2 regions of the Stenotrophomonas sp. 21LCFQ19 genome follow, and region 2 is predicted to be linked to the other one. Evidence: riboswitches for the same ligand, from Rfam matches in the RefSeq annotation. Region 2 holds a riboswitch; the other holds the start of a gene.
The links. A riboswitch is a leader RNA that binds a small molecule or an ion and turns the genes downstream of it on or off. The one in region 2 is predicted to bind thiamine pyrophosphate.

Region 1 (3,778 bases), on a different contig from region 2:
TAGTAATCGCCCATGCTGCTGCCGGTGTCACGCCAGTAGAAGCGGTTGAAGAGATTGTCCACCGACAGGTTCCAGCTCACTGCGTGGTCCTGCAACTGGTGCTGGAAGCGCAGGCCGGCATCGAACAGGTTGTAGCTCGGTGCGCGTACCGCGCCATCAGCGCGTGCGGTATTGGCCGATGCGTAGCGCCAGCCGCCGGTCAGGTCCAGCCCTTCAACGAAGGGCAGCGCATAGCTCAGGTGCACGCTGGTGCGCAGCTTGGGAACGTTGACCAGTTGGTGGCCTTCGTAGCTTGGCGTGCCGGTATCGCGTGCACGTGCCTGCAATACGCTGGCGCTGGCGACGATCTGCAGTGTATCGGTGAGCTGGCCGTTGGCGGTCAGTTCCAGGCCGACGTGGGCCTGTTTGCCCTCCTCGACGAAGGTGTAGCCGACGTCGCTGCTGTCGGGCTTTGCGTACTGGTAGGGCTGGGTGGTACGGAACAGTGCCGCGCCCAGCGTCAGCTGCTCGCTGCTGGAATACTTCACGCCGATTTCGAGTTGCCGTGACTGCACTGCCGGCAGGAAGGTGTCGGCATTGGCAGTCCAGAACGGTGCCTCCTGGCCCAGCGAGATGCCTTCGACATAGCTGGCATAGGCGTTGATGCTGTCGCTGGCCTTCCACATCACCGCAGTCTGCGGCAGGAAGCGCGACAGGCGGCTGCGACGTTGCGGGTTGCCACGCTTGTCGTAGGCGCGTTCGTCCAGGCGCACGTAGCGGCCGCCGGCCAGCCACTGCCAGTCTTCATTGAGCTGGATGCGGTCCAGCGCGAAGACGGCGGTCTGGCGGCTGTCCAGGCGACGTGCGGACGCGCCTGGCATCAGCGGCGAGGGCTCGAACACGGGCAGCTGCTTGTCGTGGATATTGACCGTGCCGACATATTCGTTGACGTTGCGGCGCTTGTCCACGGTGCGGCGGAACTGGTCCACACCCACGGTCAGCTGATGGCCGATGCTGCCGGTGTCGAAGTTGCCGCGCAGCTCGGCGCGCAGCTCCTGGTTGCGACGGGTGTCGTCCGGGCTGCGGTAGTCGTAGATGTCGTAATCGCCGTTGGGGGCGAAGTAATTGCCCGGCACGCTGCCATCGGCACATTCGGCGGCGTAGTAGCAGCCATAGGCGAAGGCGACGTTGTCATCGATCACCGTGCGGCTGTGGCTGGCGGCAACGCGGGATTGCCAATTGGCATTGAAATCGTAGGTGTGCAGCGCGGTGATATTGGTGCTGGCAATGCCAACCGGCTGCTGCCACGGCTGGTAGCCAAGCAACTGCTCACGGTCCACGCCGGTCGGCAATTTGCTCGCGCCCAGCAACTGGTAGCCGGAGGCCGAGCGCTGCGCGCTGGTCTGGTAGTTGGCATCGACTTCGAGCTTGCCGCGCTCGCCGATCAGCCAGTCGCTCGCCAGCGAATAGAAATTGCGGCGGCCATCGGCATGTTTGATATAGGAACTGCTGTCGTCCCAGGCGGCGTTGAAGCGCAGGCCGATGCGCGGGGTCAGCCAATGACCGACGTCGATGGCGGCATAGCGCGAGCCTTCGTTGTCGGTGCCCAGGGTGACGGTGCGTACTTCGGCCGGCCGCTTGCCGACGTAGTTGATGATGCCGCCCGGCGCCATCACGCCGGCCGCCAGGCCAGCTTCGCCCTTGAGCACTTCCACCGACTGCAGGTTCTCCAGCGCCAGACGCTGTTCACCGGCAATCGACATGCCGTTGAAGCGGTAACCGGTGGCCGTATCCAGCGCGAAGCCGCGGATCGCAACGTTCTGGTAGTAGCCGACCGGGGCATAGGCGTCGCCTAGCGAGGCGTCATTGCTGGCCAGTTCGGACAGCGAGCGCACCTGCTGGTGGTCGAGGAAGTCGCGGTCCAGCACGTTCATCGATGCAGGCGTGCTTTTCCAGTCGGCGCTGCCGAAGCTGTTGGCGCGGGAGTTGTCCGCGTCCGGCTGGCGGGCCTGCACGCGCACGGCGGCCAGTTCGGTCGGGGAGTGTTCGGCAGCAGCGTCAAGACCGGTGTCGCTGGCGTACAGCGGCAGGGCGGTGCTCAGGGCGAGAGACAGCAACGTGGGGCGCAGGCAGCGGTTCATTCGATTCGTCTTCAGGCAACAAGGGAGACGAAGCGAAGGCGCGCATGCGCAGCGCCAATGACGGCGCTACGGCTGCTGCTCAAAGCTCCCTACGCCGGTGCAAACCGGATCAGGTTCCAAGGGACTCTCTCAGCCTGGCAAATCCAGGCACCCCCGCTTCAGGGCGCCATTTCACTACAAATGCGAACGATTTGCGAGTCGGGCCGCTTCAGGCGGCCGCGTGCAGGGCGTGCAACAAGGCGTGGCCATGCTGGCTGGCAAACCATTCGGGGTGGCCGAGCATGAATGGCTGCCAGGCGACATCGGCGTTCGCGGTGGAGCCAGTGACGCCTTCGAAATACTCGACTTCGGAAAGTGCAAAGTCGAAATGCACCATTGGCAGCAGGTCGGCCAGCAGGTGTACCCGTTCGGCCGACAGAGGCAATACCTCGCGGTAGCCGTCGAGCAGGGCCAATGCGATATCGATACGTACCGCGTCGGCGCCACGCTCCAGTTCCAGCCAGGCCACGGCATTGCGTTCGATAGCGGTGGCCAGGTCGAACAGGGCGCTGGTGGGAGAGGCCAGTCCGAAATCGAGCACGCTGCTGACCTGCATCGCGTTGTCGCCGTGGCCCCACAGCAGGTTGGAGACGTGCCAGTCGTTGTGCGCCCACAACTGCGGTTCTGTCTGCAGGCGCGCGGGCAGTCCGGCATGCCAGGGCAGGACGCTGCGCCGCAACTGCTGCTCCCAAGGGATACGTGCGAGGTAACGGGCCAGTCCGGGGCGGTTGTGCAGATCGGCCTTGAGTGCGGCGATCGGGTCTTCGCTACGGATCAGATCATCACGGGCGACCAGTAGATGCGTGCTGCGCTGGGGTGCGTGATAGCTGGCTGAAGCGCGGTGCAGGGTGGCCAGCATGCGGCCGGCAGCGCGGGCGCGTTCGGTCTCGGTCAACAGCGTCCACGAGGGGGCGTCGCGGTACAGGTCCTGGCCGTCGGCTACGGCGTGCAGTTCGTAGGTCCAATCGCCGTGCTCAATGGCGGTCTGACCATCGTGGCCACGCAGGAGCTGGGTAACCGGAACCCCGGCACTTGCGAGGTGGGTGATGAATTGATGCTCTTCCTGCAGGCACATGGCGCTGCGCACCAGCCGGTGATGGCGTTTGACGAAGACCCTGCCGTGCTGGCCCTGGACAATCGCGGCGGCCGACATCGGCCGCGGGCTGTGCCAGAGGATAGTGCTGTCAGCGTCCAGCTGCGGGTAGCGATTGCACAGCCAGGCAAGCTCGGTCGCATTGATGGCGGGCCAGTCAGCAGCCACTTCATCGTTGTTCAGGCCTTGCACGCGGTGGGATTGCTGGATCATCGGAACAGGCTGGGACAGGTGATACGAGGGAGGCGCGATGGTACGTCAGCTCCGCCAAGGCTGCTGAATGTAGCGCCGAGCCATGCTCGGCTAGGGGCCTTCCCGGTAAAGCGCCAGCCGAGCATGGCTCGGCTCTACAGGGATTAAAGATCCAACGCCGACAGCCAGACAAGCCATGTGAAAGGAATTGTTAAAAAGCGCTGGCGCGGCCCTGCCGAAGTCTGTATGATTCGCCCACACCGCGGGAATAGCTCAGTTGGTAGAGCGCAACCTTGCCAAGGTTGAGGTCGCGAGTTCGAGTCTCGTTTCCCGC
Region 2 (3,778 bases):
CCTGTGCTGCCTGCTCGCGCTCGATCCATGCCTCGATCATGTGCCGTGCGCGCTGCGCGAGCCGGCGCTGGCGGTTGTGCTCGGCGTCCAGCACGCGGTACAGCGATACCATCACCAACACCATCAACAGCGCGAACGGCAGTGCGGCAATGGTGATCATGCCCTGCAGTGCATCCAGCCCACCCGCCAGCAGCAATGCCGCGGCGATCAGTGCAATGGCAATGCCCCATACGAGCTTGCGTGACAGCGGCGGATCACCGGCTTCATCGGTGGACATGCTGGCCAGCACCAGCACCGCGGAATCGGCCGAGGTGACGAAGAAGATAACGAGCAGGACCAAGGCCAGGCCCGCCAGCAGCAAGGAGGCCGACATGCTGTCGAACAGCGTGAACAATACCGTCTCATAGCCATTGCCCAGCGCCTGGACCAGATCGGCGTGGCCAGACAGCTGCGCCCACAACGCGGTGCCACCGAACACCGAGAACCACAGGAAGCCGAGCAGGGTTGGCGCCAGCACCACCCCGACCACGAACTCGCGCACGCTGCGGCCGCGTGAAACCCGCGCAATGAAGGACCCCACGAACGGCGCCCAGGCAATCCACCAGGCCCAGTAGAAAATGGTCCAATCGGCGACCCAGGTGCTGCCCGAGAAGGGCGACATGCGCAGGCTCATCGTCACCAGCTGGTTCAGGTAGGCGCCCAAGGTAGTGGTGAAGGTATCGAATATGAAGCCGGTGGGGCCGAGCACCAGCACTGCGGCAAGCAGCAATGCCGCCATTGCCAGATTGAAGTTGGACAACCACTTGATGCCACGGTCCACGCCGCTGGTGGTGGAGATCATGTAAAGCACGAAGGCGATGGCAATGACCGTCATCTGCAGCGGCACGCCGGCGGTGACGCCGAACACACGTTGCATACCGGCCGCGATCTGGATGGTGCCGAATCCCAGCGTGGTGGCGACACCGATTGCGGTGGCAACCACGGCGGCAATGTTCACCAGCTTGCCGATCCAACCGCGATGATGGCGGCCGATCACCGGCTGCAGCATGTCGCTGATCAAGCCGCGGCCATTGCGGTTGTACTGGAACCAGGCCATTGCCAGCCCGATCAACGCATAGATCGCCCAAGGGTGCAGGCCCCAATGGAAGAACGAGTAACGCATCGCGGCGCGGGCGGCATCCATGCTTTGCGGCGGCAGGCCTTCCGGCGGGGTGACGAAATGCGATATCGGCTCGGCCGCGCCCCAGAACACCAGGCCGATGCCCATGCCGGCGGCGAACAGCATCGACAGCCAGCTGGCGCGGGAGAAGTCCGGCTCGGCATCTTCACCGCCGATGCGCAGGCTGCCGAAGCGGCCGAACGCCAGGTACAGCAGGAAAGACAGTGTCAGGAACACGATCAGCAGGTACATCCAACCAGCGCCACGCACAACCTGGGCCAGCGCGGCCTGCACCACGTCGTTGAAGGGACCGGGCGCGAGGCCGGCAATCAGCACCAGTAGCGCGACCAGTGCAATGGAAATACGAAACACCATGAAGGAGCTTCTCCGATCAAATGAGCGATTGAGGGGAGCGAGCCTGAGCTTGCAGGACAACCGGCTGGCACCATGGCGCCGGGCCGGGAAAGGAGGGGCGGCAAGCGCCGCAAGGCAGTCATTCGAAACGAGCCTGCGCGCGATGTTACTGAATGGCGCGTCACGATTACGTTAGTGGCCTGTGACGCTGTGTAGGGAGACGCCTGCGGTCAGCAGCTGCAGCCCGTTGACCGGTGTTCCTGCTGGCTTGGCTTTCCCATCGATTGCAGGTCTAATGACGCCCGAAGCGGGGGTACCGTGACCATAGGGTCGCGGTTGAGACATACCCTTCGAACCTGATCCGGCTCATACCGGCGTAGGGAAGCTTCGTGTGCCGCCAGTCGATGCGCCCGCAATGGGCCGGGGCCGGCTGGCGTGCGCCTTCGCTTCGTTCCGTCATGCGAATCCCTCGCGTGGCCTTCGCACCCCGCGTGTGGATAGACCAGGACGAATGCCAATGAACGCACAGCCCAGCCTGCAGCAACAGGCCCAGCAACTTTCCGAATCCGTGACCCGGCCGATTCCCGGCTCGCGCAAGATCTTCGTCTCTGGTTCGCGCCCGGACCTGCAGGTGCCGATGCGCGAGATTGCGTTGACCCGCACGCCCACCCTGTTCGGCGGCGAGGAGAACCATCCGGTCACCGTGTACGACACCTCCGGCCCGTATACGGATCCGCAGGCCAACATCGATCTGGCAGCGGGGCTGGCGGCGGTGCGCAGCGCCTGGATCGAGGAGCGCGGGGATACCGAGCAGTTGGCCGGTCTCAGCTCCGAGTTCGGCCGTGGCCGCCAGCACGATGGCAGGCTTGATGCCGTGCGCTTTCCCGGCCGCACGCTGCCGCGCCGCGCGATTGGTACCGCCAATGTCACCCAGATGCACTATGCGCGGCGCGGCATCGTTACCCCGGAGATGGAGTACGTCGCCATCCGCGAGAACCAGCGCTTGGATGCGGTGCGTGATGAAGGACTGCTTGCCCAGCATCCAGGGCAGAGCTTCGGCGCCAGCATCCAGCAGATCATCACCCCGGAATTCGTGCGCGATGAGATCGCGCGCGGCCGCGCGGTCCTGCCGAACAACATCAACCACCCCGAGTGTGAGCCGATGATCATCGGCCGCAACTTCCTCACCAAGATCAACGCCAACATCGGCAACAGCGCGGTGTCGTCGGGCATAGCCGAGGAAGTGGAGAAGCTGGTGTGGGCGATCCGCTGGGGCGGCGACACGGTGATGGATCTGTCCACCGGCAAGCACATCCATGAGACGCGCGAGTGGATCGTGCGCAACTCACCGGTGCCGATTGGCACGGTGCCGATCTACCAGGCGCTGGAGAAGGTGGATGGCCGGGCCGAGGAGCTGACCTGGGAGATCTTCCGCGACACCTTGATCGAGCAGGCCGAGCAGGGGGTTGATTACTTCACCATCCACGCCGGGGTGTTGCTGCGGCACGTGCCACTGACTGCGAAGCGTGTCACCGGCATCGTCTCGCGCGGCGGTTCGATCATGGCCAAGTGGTGCCTGGCGCACCACAAGGAAAATTTCCTCTACACGCACTTCGAGGACATCTGCGACATCATGAAGGCCTACGACGTGTCCTTCAGTCTCGGTGACGGCCTGCGTCCGGGCTGCATTGCCGATGCCAACGATGCGGCGCAGTTCGGTGAACTGGAAGCGCTGGGCGAGTTGACCAAGATTGCCTGGAAGCATGATGTGCAGACCATCATCGAAGGCCCCGGCCATGTGCCGATGCAGCTGATCAAGCAGAACATGGACAAGCAGCTGCAGGAGTGCGGCGAAGCGCCGTTCTATACGCTGGGGCCGCTGACCACCGATATCGCGCCGGGTTACGACCACATCACCAGCGCGATCGGTGCGGCGATGATTGGTTGGTACGGCACCGCGATGCTCTGCTACGTGACGCCGAAGGAACACCTGGGCCTGCCCAACCGGCAGGACGTGCGCGACGGCATCATGGCGTACAAGATCGCCGCGCATGCCGCCGATCTTGCCAAGGGCCATCCGGGTGCGCAGGTCCGCGATAACGCCTTGAGCAAGGCGCGTTTCGAATTCCGCTGGGAGGACCAGTTCAATCTCGGTCTGGATCCGGAGAAGGCCAAGGAATTCCATGATGAAACACTGCCCAAGGACGCGCACAAGCTGGCCCACTTCTGCTCGATGTGCGGCCCGCATTTCTGTTCGATGAAGAT

Region 1: it holds a riboswitch for thiamine pyrophosphate, as region 2 does, so the genes downstream of both, AC13FW_RS03150 (TonB-dependent siderophore receptor) here and thiC (phosphomethylpyrimidine synthase ThiC) in region 2, are expected to answer to the same signal.

The regions. Positions count from the first base shown of each region.
Region 1 covers NZ_JBSPUF010000002.1:220,170-223,947, forward strand. Annotated here, with positions in the region: gene AC13FW_RS03150 (TonB-dependent siderophore receptor) at 1-2,120, opposite strand, end outside; TPP riboswitch at 2,190-2,285, opposite strand; gene AC13FW_RS03155 (phosphotransferase enzyme family protein) at 2,329-3,465, opposite strand; tRNA gene AC13FW_RS03160 (tRNA-Gly) at 3,707-3,778, shown strand, end outside.
Region 2 covers NZ_JBSPUF010000001.1:328,273-332,050, reverse strand. Annotated here, with positions in the region: gene AC13FW_RS01480 (BCCT family transporter) at 1-1,534, opposite strand, end outside; TPP riboswitch at 1,813-1,914, shown strand; gene thiC (phosphomethylpyrimidine synthase ThiC) at 2,031-3,778, shown strand, end outside.